DNA from 2 places in the Streptomyces sp. 3211.6 genome. Region 2 is predicted to be linked to the other one. Evidence: predicted binding sites of a transcription regulator. Region 2 holds the regulator's gene; the other holds the start of a gene.
What was found. Region 2 encodes HspR, which represses chaperone genes until heat shock. Its sites were predicted from a motif close to TTGAGNNNNNNNNNCTCAA; they were not measured.
Positions count from the first base shown of each region.

Region 1: a site for HspR is predicted at 9,558-9,576, ahead of lon (endopeptidase La). Genes of this name have one in related genera too.

Region 1 is NZ_RBXC01000001.1:5,329,151-5,343,871, forward strand. Features, by position in the region: gene BX286_RS24795 (multifunctional oxoglutarate decarboxylase/oxoglutarate dehydrogenase thiamine pyrophosphate-binding subunit/dihydrolipoyllysine-residue succinyltransferase subunit) at 1-2,387, opposite strand, end outside; gene BX286_RS24805 (ATP-binding protein) at 2,646-3,737, opposite strand; gene BX286_RS24810 (response regulator transcription factor) at 3,767-4,507, opposite strand; gene BX286_RS24815 (hypothetical protein) at 4,631-5,212, opposite strand; gene BX286_RS24820 (hypothetical protein) at 5,302-6,681, shown strand; gene BX286_RS24825 (sulfurtransferase) at 7,155-8,018, shown strand; gene BX286_RS24830 (DUF4097 family beta strand repeat-containing protein) at 8,205-8,960, shown strand; gene BX286_RS24835 (RidA family protein) at 9,075-9,473, opposite strand; gene lon (endopeptidase La) at 9,599-11,995, shown strand; gene BX286_RS24845 (MarR family winged helix-turn-helix transcriptional regulator) at 12,153-12,593, shown strand; gene BX286_RS24850 (protein phosphatase 2C domain-containing protein) at 12,619-13,392, opposite strand; gene BX286_RS24855 (nitrate- and nitrite sensing domain-containing protein) at 13,740-14,721, shown strand, end outside.
Region 2 is NZ_RBXC01000001.1:3,866,955-3,881,675, reverse strand. Features, by position in the region: partial or broken gene BX286_RS17800 (heterodisulfide reductase-related iron-sulfur binding cluster) at 1-531, opposite strand, end outside; gene BX286_RS17795 (sugar transferase) at 642-1,283, opposite strand; gene dnaK (molecular chaperone DnaK) at 1,638-3,482, shown strand; gene grpE (nucleotide exchange factor GrpE) at 3,482-4,150, shown strand; gene dnaJ (molecular chaperone DnaJ) at 4,190-5,365, shown strand; gene BX286_RS17775 (heat shock protein transcriptional repressor HspR) at 5,367-5,831, shown strand; gene BX286_RS17770 (helix-turn-helix transcriptional regulator) at 5,939-7,006, opposite strand; gene BX286_RS17765 (hypothetical protein) at 7,109-7,381, shown strand; gene BX286_RS17760 ((2Fe-2S)-binding protein) at 7,381-7,695, shown strand; gene BX286_RS17755 (pyridoxamine 5'-phosphate oxidase family protein) at 7,881-8,300, opposite strand; gene clpB (ATP-dependent chaperone ClpB) at 8,413-11,004, shown strand; gene BX286_RS17745 (YbjN domain-containing protein) at 11,129-11,671, shown strand; gene BX286_RS17740 (hypothetical protein) at 11,693-12,841, opposite strand; gene BX286_RS17735 (pyridoxal phosphate-dependent aminotransferase) at 12,850-14,034, opposite strand.

The DNA.
Region 1 (14,721 bases), 1.5 Mb from region 2:
AACTCGAAGGCCAGGCGCGCCACGCGGACCACGGCCTCCGGGTCGTCGCCGTTCACGTGGAAGATCGGCGCCTCGATCATGCGGGCCACGTCGGTCGCGTACATCGACGAACGCGAGGACTCCGGGGCGGCGGTGAAGCCGACCTGGTTGTTGATCACGACGTGGACGGTGCCGCCGGTGCGGTAGCCGCGCAGCTGCGACATGTTCAGCGTCTCGGCGACCACGCCCTGGCCGGCGAACGCGGCGTCGCCGTGCAGGGCGACGGGCAGGACGGTGAAGTCCGTGCCGGCCTTGCCGATGACGTCCTGCTTGGCGCGGGCGACACCCTCCAGGACCGGGTCCACGGCCTCCAGGTGGGAGGGGTTGGCGACGAGCGAGACCTTGATCTGCTCCCCGTCCAGGCCCGTGAAGGTGCCCTCGGCGCCCAGGTGGTACTTGACGTCGCCGGAGCCGTGCATGGACTTCGGGTCGAGGTTGCCCTCGAACTCGCGGAAGATCTGCGCGTACGACTTGCCGACGATGTTCGCGAGCACGTTCAGGCGGCCGCGGTGGGCCATGCCGATGACGACCTCGTCGAGGCGGGCCTCGGCGGCCGAGTCGATGACGGCGTCGAGCAGCGGGATGACGGACTCGCCGCCCTCCAGGGAGAAGCGCTTCTGGCCGACGTACTTGGTCTGCAGGAAGGTCTCGAAGGCCTCCGCCGCGTTCAGGCGGCGCAGGATCCGCAGCTGCTCCTCGCGCTCCGGCTTGGAGTGCGCGCGCTCGATGCGGTCCTGGATCCAGCGGCGCTGCTTCGGGTCCTGGATGTGCATGAACTCGACGCCGGTGGTGCGGCAGTAGGAGTCGCGCAGCACGCCGAGGATGTCGCGCAGCTTCATCATCGACTTGCCGGCGAAGCCGCCGACGGCGAACTCGCGCTCCAGGTCCCACAGGGTGAGGCCGTGCTCGGTGATGTCGAGGTCGGGGTGCTTGCGCTGCTTGTACTCCAGCGGGTCGGTGTCGGCCATGACGTGGCCGCGGACCCGGTAGGAGTGGATCAGCTCGAAGACGCGGGCGGCCTTCGTGACGTCGTCGTCGTGCGAGGCGTCGATGTCGCGCATCCAGCGGACCGGCTCGTACGGGATCCGCAGCGACTCGAAGACGCTGTCGTAGAAGCCGTCCTCGCCGAGGAGGAGGTTCGCGACGATGCGCAGGAACTCGCCGGAGGCCGCGCCCTGGATGACCCGGTGGTCGTAGGTCGAGGTCAGGGTCATGACCTTGGAGATGCCCAGCTTGTTCAGGGTGTCCTGCGAGGTGCCCTGGAACTCGGCGGGGTAGTCCATGGAGCCGACGCCCATGATGACCGACTGTCCGGGCATCAGGCGGGGCACGGAGTGCACGGTGCCCAGGCCGCCGGGGTTGGTCAGCGAGACGGTGACGCCGGTGAAGTCGTCCATCGTCAGCTTGCCGACGCGGGCGCGGCGGACGATGTCCTCGTAGGCCTGCCAGAACTCGAAGAAGTTCAGGGTCTCGGCCTTCTTGATGCCGGCGACGACGAGCTGGCGGTCGCCGTTCGGCTTGACCAGGTCGATCGCGAGGCCGAAGTTCACGTGCTCCGGCTTGACCAGGGTCGGCTTGCCGTCCTTCTCCTGGAAGGAGTAGTTCATCGACGGCATGGCCTTGATGGCCTGCACCATCGCGTAGCCGATCAGGTGGGTGAAGGAGATCTTCCCACCGCGGGCCCGCTTGAGGTGGTTGTTGATGACGATGCGGTTGTCGAACAGCAGCTTCACCGGGACGGCGCGGACGGACGTGGCCGTCGGGACGTCGAGGGAGGCGTTCATGTTCTTGGCCACGGCGGCCGCGGGGCCGCGGAGCGTCACCAGCTCGGGGCCCTGCGGGGCCTCGGTGGCGGGCGCGGCCTTCTGAGCCGGAGTGGTGGCGGCCGGAGCCTGAGGGGCAGGCGCGGCCGGTGCGGCGGCCGGGGCCTGAGGGGTGACAGTCACAGCAGGGGCACCAGAGGGGGTGGCAGGAGCAGGGGACGGAGCTGACACGGGTGTGGTCGCGGCGGGGACAGACACGGCGGGCGCCGCCCCCGTGGCGGCGTCGGCGGCCTGCGGGATCCCGACCGGGGCGGTGGCGGCCTGTGCGGAGGCGCCATCCGTCGTCGCGGTCTTCTCGGGACCGGGACCAGGACCGTCCGACTTCACCGGAGCGGCAGCGCCCCCCGGCTTGTAGTCGGCGAAGAAGTCCCACCAGGCCCGGTCGACCGAGTTCGGGTCCTGGAGGTACTGCTGATAGATCTCGTCGACGAGCCACTCATTCGCGCCGAAGCCTGAGGCGGGGTTCTTCCCGCCCTCTGCTGCGTCGGTCGTGGTGCTCGGGTTACTAGGGGACTGTGGCGACACGGCGGCAACCGCCCTCTTCCGCTTCACAAGGTATGGACAGCGGGAATAAAGGCTACGCCTCCCCAGCGGTGCAATGCAGGCCGGGCGGGACTTCCGTCGCGCAGGTCACACCGAACGGCGGGTTTCGCCACGTGGAATGGCGGGAAACAAGCGTGGTTCGGGTAGGGGGCAGCCAGGTTGCGACCCCCATGGCCTCGCACCCCTGCCGACCCCGGGCACATGTGGCCGAGATCATGTCCTTCCCACTCGAACCCTACGTCAAGACAGCACCGCCGAGCTGCCCGGAAGGGTGACAAGGATTCGGCAACCACGTGACGATTCGGCCACGCGGATCTCCCCTCCGTGCAGGCCGACGGCCCAGCGGGCGATCGCCAGCCCCAGCCCCGTGCCCCCGTCGCCGCCCCCCGCGGCCCCCCGGTTGAACCGCTCGAAGACCCGGTGCCGCTCCGCCTCCGGAATGCCCGGCCCCTCGTCCACGACCTCCAGCGCCAGGCTCCCGGGCATGTCGCCCGAACGGGCCCGCACCGTCACCCGGCCGTGCGCCGGACTGTGCTTCACCGCGTTGTCGATCAGGTTGGCCACCACCTGGTGCAGCCGCTCCGCGTCCGCGTACGCGGTCAGCTCCGGAGGATGCACGTCCAGATGAAGGTGCACGTCGTTACGGGTGTGCCCGCCCGAACCGGAAGCCAGCCCCGGCCGCCCCGCGGCCGCCAGCCCCGACTCCTTCAGCACCCCCGACAGGTACGGCCACACCTCGAACCGGCGCGCCTTCAGCGGCACCACCCCGTTGTCCACCCGGGACAGGTCCAGCAGCGTCTCCACCAGCCGGCCGAGCCGCTCCGCCTGCTTCAGCATCGTCCGCATGGTCTCCGGATCGGCCTCCGAGACCCCGTCCACCACGTTCTCCAGCACCGCCCGCAGCGCCGCGATCGGAGTGCGCAGCTCGTGCGAGACGTTCGCGACCAGCTCTCGACGGTGCCTGTCCTCGGCCTCCAGATCACCGGCCATCCGGTTGATCGTCGACGCCAGATCGCCCAGCTCGTCCCGCCGCCCCGCCCCGCTCACCCGGCGCGTGTAGTCCCCGTGCGAGATCGCCCGGGCCACCGTCGTCATCTCGTCCAGCGGCGCCGTCAGGCCGTGCGCCACGAACTGCGTGATCAGCATCGAGGCGATCACCGAGAAGACCGTGATGAAGCGCACCTCCGTGTCCGTGCGCAGCGCCACCATCAGCAGACCGGTGGTGATGAACACCGAGACCACGACGAGCGTGCCCAGCTTCGTCTTGATCGAGAACGGCGAGAACGGCCGCAGCCCCCCGCTGCGGGCACCGGCACCACCGGAGCGGCCCACGCCGTGCCCCCTGCCGGGGCGCCCGCCGCTCACGCCTGCGCCGGGGTCTCCAGGGCGTACCCGACGCCGTGGACCGTACGGATCCGCTCCGCGCCGATCTTCCGGCGCAGGGCCTTGATGTGGCTGTCGACCGTACGGGTGCCCGAGGCGTCCGCCCAGTCCCACACCTCCGCCAGCAGCTGCTCCCGCGACAGCACCGCCCGCGGGGTCCCCGCCAGGCACACCAGCAGGTCGAACTCGGTCGGGGTCAGGTGCACGTCCTCCGCCTGCACCCGCACCCGGCGCTGCGCGTGGTCGATCTCCAGGTCCCCCAGCCGCAGGGTCGCCCCCCGCGGGGCCGTCGCCGCCTGCGTGGCCCGCTCCACCCGGCGCAGCAGCACGTGCACCCGCGCTGCCAGCTCGCGCATCGAGAACGGCTTCGTCATGTAGTCGTCCGCCCCGACCCCCAGACCGACCAGCATGTCGGTCTCGTCGTCCCGGGCCGTCAGCATCAGCACCGGCACGGGCCGCTGCGCCTGCACCCGCCGGCACACCTCCAGCCCGTCGAAGCCGGGCAGCATGACGTCCAGCACCAGCAGCTCGGGCAGCCAGCTCTCGGCGGCCGCGACGGCGGCCGGCCCGTCGTAGGCGGTCTGCACCTGGAAGCCCTCGGCCCGCAGCCGGGCCGAGATGGCGTCGGCGATGGTGCGGTCGTCCTCGACCACCAGCACGCGCCGCTGGGCACCTGGAGTGGCCGCGGCGCCGTTGTGGGTGGTGTGCGTCTGTTCCATGTCCCGCCCCTGATGATCCGCGTGATGGCTGGGGTGCAGCGTAGAGGAGGCACAGGCCTGCGGCCATGGAGGGTTCGGACAGGACCCGACAGCATCCGGAATCAGAGATTCATCCCGGATTCCTCAGGCGGCGTCGAATCCGGGAAGGGCCTCCAGCACCCGGGACAGGGCCGCCGGCAGCGCCGTCTGGTCGGCCGCCACCTCGAAGCCGCCGTGCACGAAGGAGTACGTGAACCCGTCGTACACCGGCGGATCGGCGGTCGCGGTGCGCGGCAGGTGCGCGAAGTCGGCCTCGCGCAGCGCGGTGCGCAGATCCTCCAGCCCGGCCGGGGTGAGCCGGCCCTTCCGCAGGTCCTTGTCCTGCTCGCCGAGGAGGGTCCAGGAGCCGTCGCCGTTGACGAGGAGCGTCCTGGTCCGGCCGGCGAAACCGCCGCTGCGGGTGACGCGCAGAAGGCGCTCGGTGGACGGGTCCGCCGTCGGCGGAGGGGTGGGGCGGGGCGTGGCGGGGGCGGTCGCCGTGGGCTGCGGGCCGGCGGTGGTGGCGGGCGCCGTCGGGACGGGCGCGGTCGCGGGGGCGCTCGTGGCCGCCGCCGTGGCCCCCGCCGGCTCCGGACCGCCCGCGGAGCCGCCGTGGTCGCACCCCGCCAGGGACACTGCGGCGAGCAGCACCGCCGCCGCGGCCCCGGCCGCTCGCATCGCTCGCACTCCGACCTCCTGCGGGACACCGGTACCGCATCCGAGTATGGAGGCCCCGACCCCCGACCGAAAGCACCCCGGAGGACGTCATCCACCGCTTGGCCGCCTGGCGCTGGTTCCCGCCGCTGCTCGCCGTCCTCCTCCTCGGCCTGTGGGGCCTGGAGCGGGGACCGGGCGGGGGCAGCATGTGGCGCGACGAATCCACGACCTGGCAGGTCGCGCACCGGCCGGCCGGGGAGCTGTGGGGGCTGCTCGGACAGGTCGACGCGGTGCACGGGCTGTACTACGCGGTGATGCACACGGTGTTCGCCGTGTGGGGGGAAGGGGGCGGGGCGGGCGGCGCGGGCCTGTGGGCGCTGCGGCTGCCGTCCGTGGCGGGGACGGCCCTCGCCGCCGGCGGGGTCGCCGCCGTGGCGTACCGGCTGGCGGGGGAGCGGGCCGCGCTGTGCGCGGGGGCGGTGTACGTCCTGCTTCCGCCCGTGCAGATGTACGGGCAGGAGGGGCGCTCGTACGCCCTGGTCGCGGCGGCCGTGGCCTGGGCGACGTACCTGATGGTGCGGCGGCGGTGGGCCGCCTACGCGGTCGTGCTGGTGGTGGGCTGCTGGCTGCACGAGTTCGCGGCCCTGGCCCTGCTCGCCCACGCGTTCGCCGCCTGGCGGGAGAGGGTCTGGCGGTGGGCGGCCGGGGCGGTCGCCGCCGGGCTGCTGCCCCTGGCGGTGGTGAGCGCGGGGCAGGCGGAGCGGCAGCTGGGCTGGCTGGGCCGGCCCCGGTGGCAGGACTGGGTGGCGTACGGGGTGCTGGCGGCGGCGGTGGCCCTCCTGGCCCGGGGAGGCCGGCGCGAAGTGCTCCGGGTCGCGGTACCCCTGGCCCTGCTGCCGCCCGGGCTGCTGATGGCGGTCTCACTGGTCCACCCCTGGTACGTCGACCGGTACGTCCTCTACGCCCTGGGCGGCCTCGCCCTCCTGGTCGGCGCCCGCGCGGCGGAGGGGGGACGGGCGGGGGTGCGGGGCTGGCTGCCGTGGGCGGTCGCGGGCGTGCTGCTCGTCCCGGTGGCGGCGTGGTCGGCGTGGCTGCGCACCCCGGAGAGCCGCCGGGACGACGTCCTCGCGGTGGCGGCGGCGGTGCGGGAACGGGCCAGGCCGGGGGACGCCGTGCTGTTCATGCCGTCCCGCAGGCGGGAGTGGCTGCTGTCCACCCCCGGGCCGTACGGGGCGCTGCGCGACGTGGCCCTGGCCGCCTCCCCGTCGGCCTCGCACACCCTCCAGGGCACGGAACTCCCCCCGGACCGGGTCCGGGGGGCACTGCTGTCGTCCCCGAGGGTGATAGCCCTGATGGACCCGGCGGACCAGCCGCTGGACCCGTACCCCACGGAGGCGGAGAAACGCACCACCCTGACGACTGCCTTCGACCGCTGCTCGGTGACGGAGGTCAGGGGCGCGAGGGTGGCGGTGTACGCCCGCCGGGGCGGATGCGGGTGAGGGGGCGCGCCATCGCCCCCTCGAGGGGCCGGGGGCGGGTCGGCGCCTGCCCACCCACCTCGCGGCGGTGCCTGACCGGGCCGGAACAGGACAGCGGCCCGGCACCCAGGAGGGTCGGGGTTCCAGCTGGGCGGTCTCAGGGACGGGTTGGGGGTTTCCCGGCAGTCTTCGTTTTTCCGTGGCGGGACGGCCTGTCAAGGGTCGCCGCAGGCGATCGCGAAGCGACGCGACGAAGGAGCGCCCTTGACAGGGCGGCCCGACGCGGAAGGACGATGAGACTGACGGGAAAGCCCCAACCCCTCTCTGAGACCGCCGAGTGTGGTCCCGGCCATCCCACCCCCGCCCGGCCTTCCGTTGCCGCTTGGTTAGTTCACCCCGAGCCGTCGGCCTCGCCAGCCAACTCTCCCCGGCCAGCGTGCGGTGGGTTGAGGATGGGCGGGAGATCGTTTCCGACCCCGCCCCGGAGGCTCCGCATGCCCGCATCCGCATCCGCATCCGCATTCGCATCCCCGCCCGAGATACCCGCCCCGCTGGTCGGTACAGGCTGGCTTGCCGCGCACCTCGGGCGGGTCGTGGTGTTCGACGCCTCCGTCGGGGCGCATCGGGGTGGCTCCGGGAGGATTCCGGGCGCCCGGCCCTTCGACCTGGACGGTCATCTGTCCGACCATGACGCCCCCGCGCCCCACACCATGCCCACGGCGGCGGCGTTCGAGGAGGCGCTGCGGGGGCTCGGGGTCGGGGACGGGGATGCCGTGGTGGTGTACGACGCCGCCGGGGTCTACTCCAGTGCCCGGGCCTGGTGGATGCTGCGGGCCATGGGCTTCGACCGGGCCGCCGTGCTCGACGGAGGGCTGCCCGCCTGGATCGCCGCCAGGCTGCCCGTCGAGGCCGGGCCGGCCGTGTACGACGGCCCGCGCGGCTCCTTCACCGCGCGGCCGCGCCCGGGACTGCTCGTGGACGCCGACACCGTGGCCGGGGCCCTCGCCGACCCGGGTGCCGTCGTGCTCGATGCCCGGACCCGGGAGCGTTTCGCCGGCAGTGCCCCCGAGCCGCGGCCCGGGCTGCGTGGTGGCCATATGCCGGGCGCGCTGAACCTGCCGTTCGGTGAACTCCAGGGGCCGGGCGGTCTGATGCGCCCGGCCGGGGAACTCCGGGCGGCCTTCGAGGCGTTGGCCGGGGAGCGGGAGCGGCTCTACTTCAGCTGCGGGTCCGGCGTGACGGCGTGCGTGCTCGCGCTGGGCGCGACCCTGGCTGGGTACGGGGAGACCGCGGTGTACGACGGTTCGTGGAGCGAGTGGGGCGTGTCCTCGGACCGGCCGGTGGCGACCGGGGCCTGAGGCGACGGAGAGAAGGAAGAGGAGGAAGAGGAGGAAGAGGAGGAAGAGGAGGAAGAGGCGGGAAGGGAGGGCCGGAGGGTCGGAGGGCCCGAGGGCCGGAGAAGTGGGGGGGTGCAGTTAACCCCACCCCCGGTTCGGATGTCTGCACCCGCGCGCTTGCGGCGTCGGCTCGGCAGACTCGTCCCCATGGCACCTGCACTTCACACCACGTCAACCCGCCTCGTCGTCACGGCCCTCGGGGCCGTCCTCCTGCTGTCCGGCTGCGGCCTGTCAGAGGTGGGCCGCCCGGTGAAGACCCTCGACGCCGACGCGACCGTCTCCGAGCCGGTCACGACGGTGGAGCTGACGGGCATACGTAGCGGCGACGTCGAGGTCACCGCCGGCTCCGGCCCCGGGGTCACCGTCCGGCGGGTCGTCCACTACCGGGGCGGCACGGCGCCCACGGCCGGGCAGCGGGTCTCGGGCGGGGTGCTGAAGTTCCAGGACGACTGCGAGGACGACTGCTGGATCGACTACCGCCTGGAGGTGCCCGCAGCAGCCGGGGTGCGGGTCGAGAGCAGCAGCGGGGACATCACCGTGCAGGGGGTCGCACGGGCCGATCTGACCTCCTCGTCCGGGGACATCCGGGCCGAGCGGATCGCGGGCCCGGTGAAGGTCCGTACGGCCTCCGGGCGGATCACCGCCACCGGTCTGGAAGGGGCCGAGGCGGATCTGCGTGCGGCGTCCGGGGACGTGCAGGCCGGCTTCGTGAAGGCTCCGGCCTCGGTGTCCGTCACCACCAGCTCGGGCGACGTCGGCGTGACGGCCCCGCAGGGCCCGTACAGGCTGTCGGTCGACACGGCCTCCGGGAGCCGCGACGTCCGCCTGAGCAGCAGCCCGGACGCCGCGTCGCGGATGACGGTCCGTACCGCCTCCGGGGACATCCGCCTCTCGGCGTCCTAGCCCCCCCGCGTCCTAGCCCGCGTCCTAGCCCCCCCCGCGTCCTAGCCCCCGGCGGCCCGGCCCCCGGCGCCCCGGGCCCCGGCGTCCGCCCCCCCGCCCCGGCCCCCCGCCTCCCTAGTCCTCGTCGAGGATCGCGTCGAGTTCCACCTCGACCAGCCAGGCGGGGTCGATGAAGCGGGACACCTCCACGAAGGTGGCCGCCGGGCGGATGCCGGCGAAGCGCTCGCCGTGGGCCCGCGCGGCCTCTTCCCAGCGGGTGATGTCGGTCAGCATGATCCGCGTCCGGACGGTGTGCTCCAGCGAGGCGCCCGCCTCCTCCAGGGCCCGCTGGGCGATGTCGAGGCACCGCACCGTCTGGGCGTGGACGTCGCCCGGGCCGACGGTGGAGCCGTCGTCCCCGATGGGCGCCGTGCCCGCGACGGCCACGTGCCGCCCTACGCGCACCGCGCGCGAGAAGCCGATCCGGGGTTCCAGCGGGGAGCCCGAGCTGACGGTTCGTCGTATGTCTGTCATGGCGTCATGGTGCTACGGGACGGACCGCGGGGCTGTTCGCCCCCGGCGAACGCCAGTTGGGGAACATTGCTGCGCGCAGAAGCATTGAGTCGGCATAGCTCAACTTCACTGCCGGAGGGAAGATCATGGCTTCGACGTCCGTAACGCTCACCCTGCCCGTGCTGCCGCTCGACGATGAGGTCGTGCTGCCCGGGATGGTCGTCCCGCTGGACCTGTCCGACGCCGAGGTGCGCGCGGCCGTCGAGGCCGCGCAGGCGGCGCGCGGCAGCGGGAAGCCCCGGGTGCTGCTCGTGCCGCGGGTCGACGGGAAGTACGCCGGGATCGGTGTGCTGGGGACGGTCGAACAGGTCGGGCGGCTTTCCGACGGCGATCCCGGGGCGCTGATCCGCGGGCGCGGCCGCGTCCGGATCGGCGCCGGGACCACCGGGCCCGGGGCGGCGCTCTGGGTCGAGGGGGAGACCGTGGAGGAGCAGGTGCCCGACCCGCTGCCCGGGGCGGTCGCCGAGCTCGTCAAGGAGTACAAGGCCCTCGCCACCAGCTGGCTCAAGAAGCGCGGCGCCTGGCAGGTCGTGGACCGGGTGCAGCAGATCGAGGGGGTCTCGGCGCTCGCCGACAACTCCGGGTACTCCCCGTTCCTGACCGTGGCGCAGAAGGTGGAGCTGCTGGAGACCGTCGACCCGGTCGCCCGCCTGCGGCTCGCCGTGAAGGCGCTCAGCGACCACCTCGCGGAGCAGGACGTCGCCGAGTCCATCGCCAAGGACGTCCAGGACGGCGTGGAGAAGCAGCAGCGCGAGTTCCTGCTCCGCCGCCAGCTGGAGGCCGTCCGCAAGGAGCTGCGCGAGCTGGGCGGGGAGAAGGAGGGCGAGGAGTCCGACGACTACCGGGCCCGCGTCGAGGCCGCCGACCTGCCCGAGAAGGTCCGCGAGGCCGCGCTCAAGGAGGTCGACAAGCTGGAGCGGGCCAGTGACCAGAGCCCCGAGGGCTCCTGGATCCGCACCTGGCTGGACACCGTGCTGGAGCTGCCCTGGAACGAGCGCAGCGAGGACCGCTACGACATCCAGGGCGCCCGGGCCGTCCTCGACGCCGAGCACGCCGGGCTCAACGACGTGAAGGACCGCATCACCGAGTACCTGGCCGTGCGCAAGCGGCGCGGGGAGCGGGGCATGGGCGTCATCGGCGGCCGGCGTGGCGGTGCCGTGCTCGCTCTGGTCGGGCCCCCCGGCGTCGGCAAGACCTCGCTCGGGGAGTCCGTGGCGCACGCCATGGGCCGCAAGTTCGTGCGCGTCGCCCTGGGCGGTGTGCGGGACGAGGCCGAGATCCGCGGCCACCGCCGGACGTACGTCGGTGCCCTGCCGGGCCGGATCGTCCGGGCCATCAAGGAGGCCGGCTCCATGAACCCGGTCGTGCTCCTCGACGAGATCGACAAGGTCGGCTCCGACTTCCGCGGCGACCCGGCGGCGGCCCTGCTGGAGGTCCTGGACCCGGCGCAGAACCACACCTTCCGCGACCACTACCTGGAGGTGGAGCTCGACCTGAGCGACGTGGTCTTCCTGGCCACGGCGAACGTGCTGGAAGCCATCCCCGAGGCCCTGGCCGACCGGATGGAGCTGGTGCGCCTCGACGGCTACACCGAGGACGAGAAGGTCGTCATCGCCCGCGACCACCTGCTGCCCCGCCAGCTGGAGCGCGCCGGGCTGACCGCCGAGGAAGTGGTCCTGGAAGAGGGGGCCCTGCGCAAGCTCGCGGGGGAGTACACCCGCGAGGCGGGCGTGCGCACCCTGGAGCGGTCCATCGCGCGGCTGCTGCGCAAGGTCGCCTCGCAGCACGAGCTGGGCGAGCGGGAGTTCCCGTTCACCATCGGCGCGGGTGAGCTGCGGGGCCTGATCGGCCGGCCGCACCACGTGCCGGAGTCCGCCCAGGACCCGGCCGAGCGGCGCACGGCCGTCCCGGGCGTGGCCACGGGCCTGGCCGTGACCGGCGCCGGCGGTGACGTGCTCTTCGTCGAGGCCTCCCTGGCCGACCCGGAGACCGGCGCGGCCGGACTGACCCTGACTGGGCAGCTGGGCGACGTGATGAAGGAGTCGGCGCAGATCGCGCTCAGCTTCCTGCGCTCGCACGGCGCCGAGCTGGAGCTCCCGGTCGCCGACCTGAAGGACCGGGGCGTGCACATCCACTTCCCGGCGGGCGCCGTCCCCAAGGACGGTCCGAGCGCGGGCATCACCATGACCACCGCGCTGGCCTCCCTGCTCTCCGGCCGCCAGGTCCGCACGGACGTGGCCATGACCGGTGAGGTTTCGCTGACCGGGCGGGTGCTGCCCATCGGCGGGGTCAAGCAGAAGCTGCTCGCCGCGCACCGGGCCGGGCTGACCACCGTGATCATCCCGAAGCGCAACGAGGCCGACCTGGACGACGTCCCCCATGAGGTGCTGGAGGGGCTGGAGGTGCACCCGGTGACCGACGTGCGCCAGGTGCTGGAGCTGGCCCTGGCCCCGGCGGTGGTCTCCTTCACCAAGGCCGCCTGACCGGCGCCGCCGCACCTCCGCAGGCCCGGGACCCCCTTCCCCTGGACTCCGTCCGGGGGCCCCCAGGCGGGGTCCCGGGCCTGCGGCGCACCCCCTGGGAAATACTGGACCCGTACCGGGGTGCCAGGTCGCGCCCCACCAGCGATGGGAGCGGCACGTGCACGGCAGTGAAGACCAGGAGTTCCTCGCTCTGGAGCGGGAGCTGTCCGTCTTCCTTCGGCGCGCCCGGGCCTCCTCGGGCGAGATGGCCCGCGCCCTGCACCCGGAGCTGGAGCCCGCCGCGTACGGGCTGCTGGTCCGGCTGGAGGCCGCCGGCCGCCAGCGGGCCACCGAGCTGGCCGCCTACTTCGGCGTCGGCAAGGCCACCATGAGCCGCCAGCTGCGCGCCCTGGAACTGCTGGGCCTGGTCGCCCGCGAACCGGACCCCGCCGACGGCCGCGCCTTCCTCGTCGGCCTCACGGACGAGGGCCGGGCCCGGTTCCTGCGCGTGCGAGGGGCCCGGCGCGAGCAGTACATGCGCAAGCTGGCCGACTGGGACCGCGGCGAGGTCGCCGAGCTGGCCCGGCTGCTCAACCAGCTGAACTCCGGCGAGGAGTAGGACCGGGCCCGCCGGGAGCGCGGGCTCACAGCTCGGCGTACACCGCCGAGGCGTCGTCGTGGCGCTTGTACCGGGCCGGCGGGCGCACCGGGTCGGACTCGATGGCCCGCACCCGCCCGATCAGCCCCCGTGCCCCCTCCTCGCGCAGCACGTCCAGACAGGCCGCCCAGTCGCCCTCCCCGAAGGTGTCCGTCCACCGGCTCGCCCCGTCCGTCAGCGCGGCCAGTGCGCCCACCTCCCGGCGCGGGGTGCGCCCGACGACCGCCCGGGCCGCCACCGAGGGGTCGGCGGCGGCGGTGAAGAAGCCGCCCTCGGCGTTGCGCAGCGCGTCCGTGGCCGCCACCGAGCCGCGCACCCCGTGCGGGATCCGGTCCAGCCGGTCGTCGAGCACCGCCGTGACCCCGCCGCCGGGCGCCCGCAGCAGGAGCACGGAGTCCGAGAGCACCAGGTGCTCCACGCGGGCCTCGTCCCAGCGGACCATCACCACCGTCGCCTGCGGCGTCCGGACGTGAGAAAGGTCACAGGTGCCGCGGTGGGCGTCGGCCGTGTCCCCGATGGCCCGGGCCAGGATCCGGTCGAGCGGCATGTCCCGCCGCGATCCGGACAGTTCGGTCAATCGACCGCCCAGGCGGGTGGCGAACCAGGGCACTCCGTGCGCGCAGCCGTCGTCCCCCCGGGGCGGAGTGACCCCGTCCAGGACGACCACAACACCCCCTCCCGCCGCAGGTGTCGACGCCGACACCCAGTCCTCGTTGGGGCGTTCAGCACTGCCGGGGGTCGAAGCGAGGTCGATGCGCATACGGACATTCTGCCCACCGGAACCCCGGATGGCCGGTCAGGTACGTACCAATGCCGGAAGGGGTACTCCCGGTAAATGTGGGCGGGCATATTGCCAAAGCCCGCCTCGATCTTTCAACCGCCCGTCCATGGACGGCGCCTGGCACGCCGTGCCCGAGTTGGTCGGCCACTCCTCCGTGATGTTCACTCCTTCGAGTGGCCGGGTGGGCGATGTGCGGCTCTCCTCCCAACACACTGCGAAGGTCTGAGGCGGTACGAGGGGGCAGGGGGCGTTTACTTGTTGACCGGCCGTTACCTCGGCCACACGAGTAGACGAGCACGACCCCACGTACAGGATTGCGAGCACCGGTGCAGAAGAAGCGGTCTCGGAAGAACGGCACCGCCAGCGCCGACGGACCCGCCAAGGCAGGACGCCGCGTGCGCGTCCGCAGCAGGCTGGTCGTCGGAGTAGCAGTCGCCGGACTCACCGTCCTCGCGGCCGGCACCCCCGCCGTCGTCTCCGCCACCAGGGAACTGGACGACTCACAGCGACTCGTCACCCTCGCCGAGCAGACACAGCACACCCTCACCCTCGTCCACCTCCTCGGCGACGAGCGCGACGCCGTCGTCGAGTACGCGGCCAAGGGCCGTCCCGGCAACGCCAAGGCACCCGTCGACGAGCGCACCGCGCGCACCGACCGGACCCTCGCCGAACTCCGCCCGGAGGCCGACGAGGACCTCGCCCGCGCCCTCGGCCACATCAAGGCCGCCCGCGCCGAGGCCGTCGACGGCAAGGGCACCGCCGTGGCCGCCCAGCAGGCCTACGCCGGGCTCATCACCGAACTCCTCGCGCCCGGCGACCGGCTCGCCGAGCTCACCCCGCCGCGCGCCGAGGCCGCACTCGCCGTCACCCGTCCCATGGCGCCCCTCAGCCGGGCCGTGGACCAGGCCTCCGCCACCCGCGGGCTGCTGCTCGCCGCGCTGGCCGTCCCCCGCGCCGAACAGGCCCCGGGCAACGCCGCCGCCGACGAGCTCAGCGCCGCCGCCCAGCGTTCCCGCGTACGCGAACAGGCCGCCCTCGACGACTTCAACCGGGCCGCCCGCCCCGCCGTGCGCCAGACCCTCGCCGCCACCGTCACCGGCCCCGAGGTCAAGACCGCCGAGGACCAGCTGGGGCGCCTCACCGAGCGGCCCACCCTGACCGCAGCCGAACGCAAGGCCACCGACCCGGGCGCCCTCGCCTCCGCGCTGACCGCCCGCATCGACCGCATGCGCTCCGTCGAGGCCACCCTCGCCGGCCAGCGGGCCACCGCCCTCGCCACCCAGCGCGACGACGACGTGACCCGGCTCG
Region 2 (14,721 bases):
CGCGCCCTCCAGGCCGCGCAGGCACAGGATCGCGATGCCGATGGTGAGGATGACCCACTCGACGAAGTACGCCTGCCAGGCCTTCGAGCCCGCGAAGCGCGACTTGCGACCGGCCCGCGAGGGAAGGTTGAGCAGGCGGATGACCATCAGGACGGCGATGCCGAGGACCGTCATCACGCCGATGAACTCGGTGTAGAGCTCGAACGGCAGCCAGTCACCGACGATCGGCAGCAGCCAGTCGGCCTGGAAGAGCTGGCCGAAGGCCTGCACCAGGGTCGGCGGGAGGGTCAGGAAGCCGATCGCGACGAACCAGTGGGCGAAGCCGACGATGCCCCAGCGGTTCATCCGGGTGTGGCCGAGGAACTCCCTGACCAGGGTGATCGTTCGTTCCTTCGGCCGGTCGGTGCGGCTGCCCGCCGGTACGGGTTGGCCGAGCTTCACGAACCGGTAGATCTGCGCCACGGCTCGGGCGAGCAGCGCGACGCCGACCACGGTCAGGACCAGCGACACGATGATCGCGGCGAGTTGCATGGGAGGGCTCCTCGGGCGGGACTTACTAAGCGGTAACTTATTGAGTCAAGGCTTGAGGTTACCCATTTCCCGCGCCGCACTGTAGGTGAGTGAGCGGTGATCTGTGTCGCTCAGGCACGCCTCTGTTCGTAGGCGGCCCGAGGGGTCTTCGCGAGGATCGCGAGGTCCATCCCCAGCCAGTGGCTCTCCACATAGTGCCGGTCCAGCAGGGGCATCTCCTCCCAGGGGAGGTCGGAACGTGCGCTGACCTGCCACAATCCGGTCATTCCGGGGCGTACGAGCAGGCGTTCGGGGTGCTCCGTACGGGTCTCGGGGCGCGGCCCGACCAGCGACATCTCGCCACGCAGCACGTTCAGCAGCTGGGGCAGCCCGTCCAGGGCGCACCGCCGTACCCAGGCCCCGGGGCGGCCGGCCCCCTCGGTGCGCAGCCGCCAGGTGCGGAAGGGGCGGCCGGCCAGACCGAGCGCGGGCTCCCGTACGAGGACGCCCGCGCGGGTGGCCCCGTACAGGGCGGTTGCCGCCAGGAGGAGCAGGGCCGCGCACAGCAGGGTCAGGGGGACCGCGCCGATCAGGTCGCACACCCGCTTGGCCGGGGGCCTGGCCGGCCAGTGCATCCGGATCCGGCTCCGGAGCGACCACGGCCGGGCGGGCCGGGCGGGCCGGGCGGCCCAGCCGGACCAGGGAGCCCGGGCGGGCCGGGCGTACCGGGCGAGCCGGGCGGCCCGGGCGGGCAGGGGCGGCATCAGAGGCATGCCAGGCACGCTGCCGGACGCCCGCCGCGAGCCGGGCGCGCCGCGCGGCCGGGCCCCGCACCGGGACCCGTTCGGGTGCCGCGCCGCGGCCGGGGGCTCTGCCCCGGAACCCCCGCGCCTCAAACGCCGGCGGGGCTGGATTCTGCAGCGCCGGGTCGCGCGTGCGCGACGCCGTCCCGCGGATTTCAGCCCCGCCGGCGCTTGAGGCGACGGGCGCGCAGCGCCCCGTAAGCGGGGAACCTGAGCGTAAGCTCCGCCTAAAGGTTGAGCCCCCTCGACTCACCTCTGTTGACGCAGGCGCGGCGGTGCGGCATCCTTGAGTCTGTTCCACTCAAGTCAGCTGGAGGAATCGAAATGGCACGTGCGGTCGGCATCGACCTGGGCACCACTAACTCCGTCGTCAGCGTTCTCGAAGGCGGCGAGCCCACCGTCATCACCAACGCCGAGGGTGCCAGGACCACGCCGTCCGTCGTCGCCTTCGCCAAGAACGGCGAGGTCCTCGTCGGCGAGGTGGCCAAGCGCCAGGCGGTCACGAACGTGGACCGGACCATCCGCTCCGTCAAGCGCCACATGGGCACTGACTGGAAGATCAACCTGGATGGCAAGGACTTCAACCCGCAGCAGATGAGCGCCTTCATCCTGCAGAAGCTGAAGCGCGACGCCGAGGCGTACCTGGGCGAGAAGGTCACGGACGCGGTCATCACCGTCCCGGCCTACTTCAACGACTCCGAGCGCCAGGCGACGAAGGAGGCCGGCGAGATCGCCGGTCTGAACGTCCTGCGCATCGTCAACGAGCCGACGGCCGCCGCCCTGGCCTACGGTCTCGACAAGGACGACCAGACCATTCTCGTCTTCGACCTCGGCGGCGGCACCTTCGACGTGTCCCTCCTCGAGATCGGCGACGGTGTCGTCGAGGTGAAGGCCACCAACGGTGACAACCACCTCGGTGGTGACGACTGGGACCAGCGCGTCGTCGACTACCTCGTGAAGCAGTTCCAGAACGGCCACGGCGTCGACCTGTCCAAGGACAAGATGGCGCTCCAGCGTCTGCGCGAGGCCGCCGAGAAGGCGAAGATCGAGCTGTCGTCCTCCACCGAGACGACCATCAACCTGCCGTACATCACGGCCTCCGCCGAGGGCCCGCTGCACCTGGACGAGAAGCTCACGCGCTCGCAGTTCCAGCAGCTCACCGCGGACCTGCTCGACCGCTGCAAGACCCCGTTCCACAACGTCATCAAGGACGCCGGCATCAGCCTGTCCGAGATCGACCACGTGGTCCTGGTCGGCGGCTCCACCCGCATGCCGGCCGTCGCCGAGCTCGTCAAGGAGCTCACCGGCGGTCAGGACGCCAACAAGGGCGTCAACCCGGACGAGGTCGTCGCCATCGGCGCCACCCTCCAGGCCGGTGTCCTCAAGGGTGAGGTCAAGGACGTCCTGCTCCTCGACGTGACCCCGCTGTCCCTCGGCATCGAGACCAAGGGCGGCATCATGACCAAGCTCATCGAGCGCAACACGACCATCCCGACCAAGCGGTCGGAGATCTTCACGACGGCCGAGGACAACCAGCCGTCCGTGCAGATCCAGGTCTACCAGGGCGAGCGCGAGATCGCGGCGTACAACAAGAAGCTCGGCATGTTCGAGCTGACGGGTCTGCCGCCGGCCCCGCGTGGCGTCCCGCAGATCGAGGTCTCCTTCGACATCGACGCGAACGGCATCATGCACGTCACGGCCAAGGACCTCGGCACGGGCAAGGAGCAGAAGATGACCGTCACCGGCGGCTCCTCGCTCGGCAAGGACGAGGTCGACCGCATGCGCCAGGAGGCCGAGCAGTACGCGGAGGAAGACCACCGCCGCCGCGAGGCCGCCGAGTCCCGCAACCAGGGCGAGCAGCTCGTCTACCAGACGGAGAAGTTCCTCGCGGACAACGCGGAGAAGGTCCCGGCCGAGGTCAAGACCGAGGTCGAGACGGCCGTCACCGAGCTGAAGGAGAAGCTCAAGGGCGACGACACCGCCGAGATCCGCACCGCCACGGAGAAGCTCGCCGCGGTCAGCCAGAAGCTGGGCCAGGCCATCTACGCCGACGCGCAGGCCGCCCAGGCCGCCGGCGGTGCCGGTGACGCGGGCCACGCCAAGGCCGACGACGACGTCGTGGACGCCGAGATCGTCGACGAGGACAAGCCGAAGGGCGGCCAGGCCTGATGTCGGAGGAGACCCCGGGCTTCGACGAGAAGCCCGAAGTCCCCACCGGCGCCGACGACGCCGAGCCGAAGGCCGCCGACTCCTCCAAGGAGAAGGAGGCGGCCCCGGCCGGGGACGCAGCTCAAGGTCCTGGGCAGGAAACGGCCCTCCTGGCGCAGCTGGACCAGGCCCGTACCGCACTCAGCGAGCGCACCGCGGACCTCCAGCGGCTCCAGGCCGAGTACCAGAACTACCGGCGCCGCGTGGAGCGGGACCGGGTCGCCGTCAAGGAGATCGCGGTCGCGAACCTGCTGTCGGAGCTCCTTCCCACCCTGGACGACATCGGCCGGGCCCGGGAACACGGCGAGGTGGTGGGCGGTTTCAAGTCCGTCGCCGAGTCGCTGGAGACGGCCGCCGCCAAGATGGGGCTGCAGCAGTTCGGCAAGGAGGGCGAGCCCTTCGACCCGACGATCCACGAGGCCCTGATGCACTCGTACGCGCCGGACGTCACCGAGACGACCTGCGTGGCGATCCTGCAGCCGGGGTACCGGATCGGCGAGCGTACGATCCGCCCCGCGCGGGTGGCGGTGGCCGAACCCCAGCCGGGCGCGGCTCCCGCCGGGAAGTCCGAGTCCGCCGACGGCGACACGCCGTCCGACAAGGACACGGATGCCCCCGACAAGGGCTGACGCACACCATGTAGGCAGGCGGGAGGAGGGACACCGGGGATGAGCACGAAGGACTTCGTCGAGAAGGACTACTACAAGGTCCTCGGTGTCCCGAAGGACGCCACCGAGGCCGAGATCAAGAAGGCGTACCGGAAGCTCGCCCGCGAGTTCCACCCGGACGCCAACAAGGGCGACGCCTCGGCCGAGGCGCGCTTCAAGGAGATCTCCGAGGCGAACGACGTCCTCGGCGACGCCAAGAAGCGCAAGGAGTACGACGAGGCCCGCGCCCTGTTCGGCAACGGGGGCTTCCGCCCCGGTCCGGGCGGGGGCGGCTCGTTCAACTTCGACCTGGGCGACCTCTTCGGGGGCACCCAGGGCGCCGGCCAGGGCGGCTTCGGCGGTGGCCTGGGCGACGTCTTCGGCGGCCTGTTCAACCGCGGCGCCGGCGCCGGTGCGGGCACCCGCACCCAGCCGCGCCGCGGCCAGGACATCGAGTCCGAGGTCACGCTCTCCTTCACGGAGGCCGTGGACGGGGCGACGGTCCCACTGCGGATGTCCTCGCAGGCCCCCTGCAAGGCCTGCTCGGGCACCGGCGACAAGAACGGCACGCCCCGGGTGTGCCCGACCTGCGTCGGCACCGGACAGGTCTCGCGCGGCAGCGGCGGCGGCTTCTCGCTGACCGACCCCTGTGCGGACTGCAAGGGCCGCGGCCTGATCGCGGAGAACCCCTGCGAGGTCTGCAAGGGCAGCGGGCGCGCCAAGTCCTCCCGGACCATGCAGGTCCGGATCCCGGCGGGCGTCTCCGACGGCCAGCGGATCCGGCTGCGCGGCAAGGGAGCCCCGGGCGAGCGCGGCGGCCCGGCGGGCGACCTCTACGTCGTCGTGCACGTGGGCACGCACCCGGTCTTCGGCCGCAAGGGCGACAACCTCACGGTGACCGTGCCCGTCACGATCGCCGAGGCGGCACTCGGCGCCGACATCAAGGTCCCGACCCTGGGCGGCCCGGCGGTGACGCTGAAGCTGCCCCCGGGCACCCCGACCGGCCGCACGATGCGGGCCCGCGGCAAGGGCGCGGTCCGCAAGGACGGCACCCGCGGCGACCTGCTCGTCACGGTCGAGGTCGCGGTACCGGTGGAACTGTCCGACAAGGCCCGCGAGGCCCTGGAGATGTTCCGGGACGCCACCGGGTCGGAGGACCCGCGTGCCCTGCTGTTCGAGTCCGCGAAGGGAGCTTGACATGGAAGGCCGCCGACGACAGTCCCGTTTCGGTGACGGGGCGTACCAGTTGACCGACGAGACCCCGGTCTACGTGATCTCGGTGGCCGCCCAGCTCTCGGGACTCCACCCGCAGACCCTCCGCCAGTACGACCGCCTCGGCCTGGTCTCCCCGGACCGCACGGCCGGGCGCGGCCGGCGCTACTCGGCCCGGGACATCGAACTGCTCCGCACGGTGCAGCAGCTGTCCCAGGACGAGGGCATCAACCTGGCGGGCATCAAGCGGATCATCGAGCTGGAGAACCAGGTGGCCGCGCTCCAGCAGCGCGTCGCCGAGCTGTCCGCCGCGGTGGACGGCGCTGCCGCGGCCCTCCAGGCCCGTGAGGCCGCGGTGCACGCCTCGTACCGCCGCGACCTGGTGCCGTACCAGCCGCCGCAGCCGGGCAGCGCCCTGGTCGTCTGGCGTCCCAAGCGCCCGATGGACTGACGCCGGGCCCGCACCGGCCGGCGCGGTCGGTGCGACTCGCCGAAGGCCCCGTCCAGGCCCCTCAGGGGCCCGGACGGGGCCTTCGGCATATCCCCCGCCCTTTCCCCTCAGCCGGGCCCCGCAAGGCCCTCGGCGGGCCCCTGGCAGCCCGGGGCGGGCGCCGTCCCGCCCTCGTCGTGGAGGATGCCGGAGCGGGCGATGAGGTAGCCCAGCTGGGCCCTGCTGCCGCTGCCGAGGGCGGTGGCCAGCTTCGCGATGTGCGCGCGGCAGGTGCGTACGTTCATCCCCAGCCGGCGGGCGATCGCCTCGTCCACGTGCCCCTCGATGAGGAGCTGGGCGATGGAACGCTGGACGCCCGATATGCCGTCGGGCATGTGCGTGTAGGTGACCTCGTCGCTCAGCGGCACGGCCCGCCGCCACAGCTGCTCGAACACCTTGATCAGGTAGTCGACGAGCCCGGGGTGGCGCAGCTCCAGCGCCACGCGGCGGTCGTCGCTGGCCGGGATGAAGGCCACGGTCCGGTCGAACACTATGAGCCGTTCGATCAGCTCCTCGAGGGTGCGGATCTCCACCTTGCCCGTCGAGATGCGGTCCACGTAGGCGAGCGTTCCCTGGCTGTGCCGGGCCGTGTGCTGGTAGAGCGTGCGGATGCTCACCCCCCGGTCGATCAGCGGGGCGTCGCGCTCCAGGGCCTCGCTGAGGGCGTAGGAGGGCCGTGCGCCGCCGGGCTGGACCGTCAGCATCTCCGTGTGGCACTCGGCCGTGGCCAGGTCGAGGGCGGCGTTGATCTGGTCGAAGCCCTCCAGCACCGTGATGGCGTGGGTGTTGGCGGGGTTCTGCGCGCTGATGGTGAGGAACGGCTCGAATGCATCGGTGAGATCGACGGCGGTGCGCCGCCGTTCCTGGATTTCGCGCTCCAGCGGCTGCAGCCGCTGGGCGAGGGCGACGGACGGTGGAACTGCGCGGAGCTGGTTCGCGTCATCCGGGTCGGGCCGCAGGAGTGCGAATTCGAGCAGGCAGGGGGCGTTTGCCACTTCGCTGCGGGGGATGCGGCCGGTGCTGAGCGCCGCCGCGTACAGTCGTGCACCTTCGTCGCACAGTGATGTGACGGGGTGGGGATGTGTCGGGTTTGTGTCGCTTATGGGCAAATCTCCACCCCCCAGGGTCCTGAACATGCAAGAACATGATGCATCGTCCCTGTGGCCGTAACGTGCCTGAATGAGCCATGGTCTGACGTGCGGGGGAGAGGATTCCATCAAGTGAGGACGAAGCCGACCATGTACAAGAGAATGCTTCGCTCGGCGCTTGCCGTTGTTTTCTCCGCTGTTGCGGTCTTTGGGGCAGTCAGCGCCGTCAATGGCGATGCGGGGAGCGCTCGGGCCGACAGCGGTTGGAACACCGCGCCCGCAGGCAAGGAAGACAGCGGCTGGAACAACATGGCGTCCGGCGACAGCGGCTGGAACATCGCCCCGACGGGCGCCGGCCCGGTCGCCACGACGAACGGCGAGCCCGACAGCGGTTGGAACTCGACACCCGAGACGGTCGCCTGATGACCCCCGACGACCGCGACTTCCGGCGCGAGATGGCTTCGGCGTACCGCTCTGGCTGGCAGTTCATCGACCTCGCCACGGCGATCCCCTACGCCGGCGACTCGCTGATGGTCACCCTGTTCGGCCAGCCGATCGTCATCGTGCGCGAGGAGGACGAGGACGTCCGTGCCTACCGCTGCCTGCGCCGCCCCCGGGGCGCACCGCAGCCCGTCCGCTGTGAAGTGCGGTACGGCATGGTCTTCGTCAACCTCGATCAGCGTGATCACCAGCTCTTCGAACCCGATATCACCACCGCCACCCCCCGCAGTGCCTGAGGCGATTCCCCCGTCGTTGCAGATCGCTCCAGGTGCTTCCCCCACACAACGGCGCCATCGTGGACCTGACCACGATGGCGCCGTTGTGCTGTCCGCGTCCAGTGTCCGAACCGGACATCCGGGTGAGGATCCACTGAGAAACGGTCCAGGACCGCTTGAGGACCGCTCGAATCCGGCCGTTTTTCTCAGGCGCGCCCCATGGCCCGGTCCAGCGTGATCTCCAGGACCACCCGGTCGGGGTTGGGCGAGGGCGTCCGCCCGTACCGCTGCGCGTAGCGCGCCACCGCCTCGGCGACCGACGCCTCGTCGCTGCGGACCACCGCGCGGCCCTCCAGCGTCGCCCAGCGCCGGCCCTCCATCTGGCACACCGCCACCCGTGCCGCTCCGCCGGGTGCCTCCAGGACGTTGCGCACCTTCTTGCTGTGCTTGCTGCTGATCACCCGCGCGAGCCCGGCCTCCGGGTCGTACGTCACCCCCACCGGGACCACGTGCGGGGTGCCGTCGGGCCGCGGGGTGGTCAGGGTGCAGACGTGCCGCTCCCGCCAGAAGGCGAGGTAGTCGGGCGTCGGGTTGAGTACGTCGTGGACCGGCTTCGAAACAGACATGGCCCGAAGCATATGTCCGGGCCGAATCCGGCCTTGAGTGGAATAGACTCAACTTTGCAGACGCTGAACCTGTCAGAGTTGTGAAAGTCCCGCCGGAGAGGAGAAACCGAGAGTGGACGCCGAGCTGACCAACAAGAGCCGTGACGCGCTGAACGCGGCCACCAGCAGGGCCGTCAAGGACGGCCACGCCGACCTGACCCCCGCGCACCTGCTGCTGGCCCTGCTCGCCGGCGAGGACAACGAGAACATCACCGATCTGCTCGCCGCGACCGGGGCCGACCAGGCCGCCGTCCGCGCCGGCGCGGAGCGGCTGCTCGCCGCCCTGCCCAGCGTCACCGGCTCCACCGTCGCGCCCCCGCAGCCCAGCCGCGACCTGCTCGCCGTACTCGCCGAGGCCGACTCCCAGGCGAAGGCCCTCGGCGACGACTACCTCTCCACCGAACACCTCCTCATCGCCGTCGCCGCCAAGGGCGGCCAGGCCGGTGAGGTCCTTTCCGCCCAGGGCGCGACCGCGAAGAAGCTGCTGGCCGCCTTCGAGAACGCACGAGGAGGACGGCGGGTGACCACCCCCGACCCCGAGGGCCAGTACAAGGCCCTGGAGAAGTTCGGCACCGACTTCACGGCGGCGGCCCGCGAGGGCAAGCTCGACCCCGTCATCGGCCGCGACCACGAGATCCGGCGCGTCGTCCAGGTCCTCTCGCGCCGCACGAAGAACAACCCGGTGCTCATCGGCGAGCCCGGCGTCGGCAAGACCGCCGTCGTCGAGGGCCTCGCCCAGCGCATCGTCAAGGGCGACGTCCCCGAGTCCCTGAAGAACAAGCGGCTCGTCGCCCTCGACCTTGGCGCCATGGTCGCCGGTGCCAAGTACCGGGGCGAGTTCGAGGAACGCCTCAAGACCGTCCTCGCCGAGATCAAGTCCAGCGACGGCCAGATCATCACCTTCATCGACGAGCTGCACACCGTCGTCGGCGCCGGAGCCGGCGGGGACTCCGCCATGGACGCGGGCAACATGCTCAAGCCCATGCTGGCCCGCGGCGAGCTGCGCATGGTCGGCGCCACCACCCTGGACGAGTACCGCGAGCGCATCGAGAAGGACCCGGCACTGGAGCGCCGCTTCCAGCAGGTGCTGGTCGCCGAGCCCACCGTCGAGGACACCATCGCGATCCTGCGCGGCCTCAAGGGCCGCTACGAGGCCCACCACAAGGTGGTCATCAACGACAGCGCCCTCGTCGCCGCCGCCACCCTCTCCGACCGCTACATCACCTCCCGCTTCCTCCCCGACAAGGCCATCGACCTCGTCGACGAGTCCGCCTCCCGGCTGCGCATGGAGATCGACTCCTCCCCGCTGGAGATCGACGAGCTCCAGCGCTCCGTCGACCGGCTGCGCATGGAGGAGCTGGCGCTGAAGAACGAGTCCGACCCGGCCTCGATCGAGCGCCTGGACAAGCTCCGCAAGGACCTCGCCGACAAGGAGGAGGAGCTGCGCGGCCTCACCGCCCGCTGGGAGAAGGAGAAGCAGTCCCTCAACCGGGTCGGCGAGCTCAAGGAGCGCCTGGACGACCTGCGCGGCCAGGCCGAGCGCGCCCAGCGCGACGGTGACTTCGACTCCGCCTCCAAGCTGCTCTACGGGGAGATCCCGGCGCTGGAGCGCGAGCTGGCCGAGGCCACCGAGGAGGAGGCCAAGGCCGGTCCCGTGAAGGACAGCATGGTCAAGGACGAGGTCGGACCCGACGACATCGCGGACGTGGTCGCCGCCTGGACCGGCATCCCCGCCGGCCGCCTCCTGGAGGGCGAGACCCAGAAGCTCCTGCGCATGGAGGAGGAGCTGGGCCGCCGCCTGATCGGCCAGACCGAGGCCGTACGGGCCGTCGCGGACGCCGTGCGCCGCACCCGCGCCGGCATCGCCGACCCGGACCGGCCGACCGGCTCGTTCCTCTTCCTGGGCCCCACCGGCGTGGGCAAGACCGAGCTGGCCAAGGCCCTCGCGGACTTCCTCTTCGACGACGAGCGGGCCATGGTCCGCATCGACATGTCCGAGTACTCCGAGAAGCACAGCGTGGCCCGGCTCGTCGGCGCCCCGCCCGGGTACGTGGGCTACGAGGAGGGCGGCCAGCTCACCGAGGCCGTCCGGCGCCGCCCGTACAGCGTGGTGCTGCTGGACGAGGTGGAGAAGGCCCACCCCGAGGTCTTCGACATCCTGCTCCAGGTCCTCGACGACGGCCGCCTCACCGACGGCCAGGGCCGCACGGTCGACTTCCGCAACACCATCCTGATCCTGACCTCCAACCTCGGCAGCCAGTTCCTGGTGGACCCGCTCCCCTCCGCCGAGGACAAGAAGGCCCGGGTCCTGGAGGTGGTCCGGGCGAGCTTCAAGCCGGAGTTCCTCAACCGCCTGGACGACCTCGTGGTCTTCGCGGCCCTCACCCGCGACGAGCTGGCGCACATCGCCGAGCTGCAGATCGGCCGCCTGGCCAAGCGCCTCGCCGACCGCCGCCTGGCCCTGGACGTCACGCCCGAGGCCCTGGCCTGGCTGGCCGACAAGGGCAACGACCCGGCGTACGGCGCCCGCCCGCTGCGCCGCCTGATCCAGACGGCCGTCGGGGACCGGCTGGCCAAGGAGATCCTGTCCGGCGAGGTCAAGGACGGCGACACGGTCCGCGTCGACGTGGCCGGCGAGGACCTGCTGGTGGGCCGGGCCCTGTAGCCCCCGCGCCCGTAAGGACCGCCGCGCGTCCGTGTCCGCCCGGAGCGGATCGGGCGTGCGGGGGTGGACAGGGGGTGGGCGCGATGGTGGAGGATGGCTGTATCCGCACGAAGGGAAGTACACGGTGAGCATCGACCCGGCCTCGATTCCGAACTTCGGGGGTCAGCCCGAACCGCAGGCGACAGGACCGGCGGGCCCCGTCGTCCCCGACCAGGACCTGGTCAAGCAGCTCCTGGAGCAGATGGAACTCAAGTACGTCGTCGACGACGAGGGCGACCTCGCGGCGCCGTGGGAGGACTTCCGCACGTACTTCATGTTCCGCGGTGAGGGCGAGCAGCAGGTCTTCTCCGTCCGCACCTTCTACGACCGCCCCCACGCGATCGACGACAAGCCGCAGCTGCTCGAGTCGATCGACGACTGGAACCGCCGCACCCTGTGGCCCAAGGTCTACAGCCACACGCACGACGACGGCTCGGTCCGTCTGATCGGCGAGGCGCAGATGCTGATCGGCACCGGCGTCAGCCTGGAGCACTTCGTGTCCTCCACGGTCAGCTGGGTCCGCGCGTCGATCGAGTTCGACAAGTGGCTCGTGGAGCAGCTCGGCCTGGAGAAGGAGATCGACTCCGCCGAGGGCGACTCCGGCTCCGAGGACGGGGACGACGCCTAGCCGTCCCCGCCCCCCGGCCCGCTACAGGGGCACCTTCGCCAGGAGCAGGAGGTACGCCCCGTAGCCGAACGACAGCCCGGCCATGCCGGCGGTCACCGCGACCGCCGTGCGCGGCCGGGCTTTCGCCGTGGCGGCGGCCAGCGGGATCAGCAGCGGGAACGCCGGCAGCAGGAACCGCGGCTTCGACTCGAAGAACCCCGCCCCGCCGAGGGTGATCACCAGCAGGACCGCGGTGTACACCAGCAGCGGCAGCGGCGCCCGGTCCAGCAGCAGGAGCACGGCCGACAGCCCGGCCACGGCCAGGGTGGCCACCGTGACGGCCACCGGGAGCGTCACGCGCCCGCCGGTCAGGACCTCGCCCACGGCGGCGACCGTGCCCGCGCCGAAGTCGAAGCGCGAGCCCCACTGCCGCTGCACGGTGAAGTAGCCGAGCAGCTCGTGCCGGCGCGCCCCGACGGCCAGTACGTACGCGACCCAGCCCGCGGGCGCCAGCAGCCCGGCCGCCCACACCTCGGGCGTCCGGTTGCCCCGCAGCAGCTCCCGCAGGGCCGGCAGGCTCACGGCGGCGGCCACGGCGATCCCGGTCGGCCTGGTCAGCCCCGCGAGCACCGCCAGGGAGGCCGCCCACATCCAGCGCCCGCGCAGCAGCGCGTACAGCGCCCAGGCGGCCAGTGCGCACAGCAGCGGCTCGGTGTAGCCGAGGTTCAGCACCACGGCGTGCGGCAGCGAGGCCCACAGCGCGACGAGCAGCACCCCGGCCCGCGCCCCGAGCAGCCGCTCCCCGACCCGGTACACGCCCGCGGCGGCCACCGCGGCGGCCGCCCAGGCCACCGCGAGCCCGGCGACGGGGCCGCCGCCGAAGAGGTGCACCAAGACGGGGTACAGCGGGAAGAAGGCGGCGTCGCTCTGGATGGAGTCGGAGGCGGGCCACATCTGGGTGCGGCCGTAGCCGTTGGCGGCGATGGAGAGGTACCAGTAGGAGTCCCAGGAGCCGCCGAGCACCTTGACCGGGTCGCGCCCGGCCCACCAGGCCCCGAGGGCGACCACCAGCACCCCGGCCCCGCGCACGCCGGCGAACACGGCGAGCGCCGCCCCGGCCGGCGCGGCCGGACCGGGGCTTCGGACGGTCCGCGCGGGGGCGGGCGGGGTCCGCTGCGTCGATACGCCCACGGCGGGGCCTAGAGCGCCCTCAGCCGGTCCACGGCTTCGCTCAGGACCTCCGTCTTCTTGCAGAAGGCCCAGCGGACCTGGGTGGAGCCGGCCTCCTGGTCGTCGTAGAAGACCTGGTTGGGGATGGCGACGACCCCGCAGCGCTCGGGCAGGGCGCGGCAGAAGGCCAGGCCGTCCTTCTCCCCGAGGGGGGAGATGTCGGTGGTGATGAAGTACGTGCCCTGCGGGCGGAAGACCCGCAGGCCGGCGGCGGTGAGGCCGTCGCTGAGCAGGTCGCGCTTGGCGGCGAGGTCGGCGCGGAAGGCGTCGTAGTAGGTGTCGGGGAGGGCGAGGGCCTCGGCGACGGCGTACTGGAAGGGGCCGGAGGAGACGTAGGTGAGGAACTGCTTCGCCGAGCGGACGGCCGAGACCAGCGCGGGCGGGGCGGTGATCCAGCCGACCTTCCAGCCGGTGAAGGAGAAGGTCTTGCCGGCGGAGGAGATGGTGACGGTGCGTTCGCGCATCCCGGGCAGGGAGGCCAGCGGGGTGTGGCCGCCTTCGAAGACCAGGTGCTCGTAGACCTCGTCGGTGACGACGAGCAGGTCGCGCTCGACGGCCAGCTCGGCGATGGCGGCGAGTTCCCCGGGGGTGAGGACGGTGCCGGTCGGGTTGTGGGGGGTGTTGAGCAGGAGCAGGCGGGTGCGCGGGGTGACGGCGTCGCGCAGGGCGTCGAGGTCGGGGCGGAAGCCGGGGGCGCGCAGGGTGAGCGGGACGCGGACGGCGCCGGCCATGGCGATGCAGGCGGCGTAGGAGTCGTAGAACGGCTCCAGGGCGATGACCTCGTCGCCCGGTTCGAGGAGGGCGAGGAGGGCGGCGGCGATGGCCTCGGTGGCGCCCGCCGTGACCAGGACCTCCGTGTCGGGGTCGTAGCCGAGGCCGTAGAAGCGCTGCTGGTGGGCGGCGATCGCCTCGCGGAGCTCGGGGACGCCCGGGCCGGGCGGGTACTGGTTGCCCCGGCCGTCGCGGATCGCCCGGACGGCCGCCTCGGCGATCTCGGCGGGGCCGTCGGTGTCGGGGAAACCCTGGCCCAGGTTGATCGACCCGGTGCGGGCGGCCAGGGCCGACATCTCCGCGAAGATCGTGGTGCCGAAGGCCGCCAGGCGGCGGTTGAGGAAGGGGCGGTCGCTGCTCACGAGTGCGCTCATGGGCGCCATCCTGCGGGGAACCTCTGGACTTGCTCAAGTGCGCTTTGGCGGGTTCGGCCCGCGGGCATCCCCCTGCACACGGGACACGGGGATCCCGTCCCCCGGGGGACCGGGGGTGTCAGGAAGGGGGCGGTGGCCATGGTCGTCGTCGTACTGGTCGCAGGGGCGATCGCCGCAGTGGTCGTCTGGGTCGCGAGGAAGCTGTCCGGCGGGGGCGGATCCGGCAGCGGCGGGAGCTCCGGCGGCAGCTGGTGGGCGGGCGGCGGGGGGTCTTCCTCCTCCTGCGGTTCGTCGTCCTCCTGCGGATCGTCCTGCGGTTCCTCCTGCGGTGGCGGCGGGTGCGGGGGGAGCTGACACTGGAGCGGGGCGGCGGGGGCCGCGTGGACAGGGCGCCCGGCGGGGACAACTTCCTTCGGGCGTCTTCTTGTTCGGGTGCGTACGAAGGCGTACGGACGGCCTGGTGTTGAACACGTGAACCGGGTAGCCCCCGAGGGGATGTAAACCCCTTCAAGTTGGGTAAAAACGCTGTGAGTGCCGTGCCTTTCATGATTCCCTCGGTTGAGTAGACCAGTCCTCGGAGGACCTCCCTGGACTTCTCCCCCAGCTACCGCTGGGGGGACCCCCAGTGGACCCGTGCCGGTATTCCCCCACCCGTTCTGTTGCCGCCGGCGGGCCCCGGCCCCTCTCCCTCGCGCG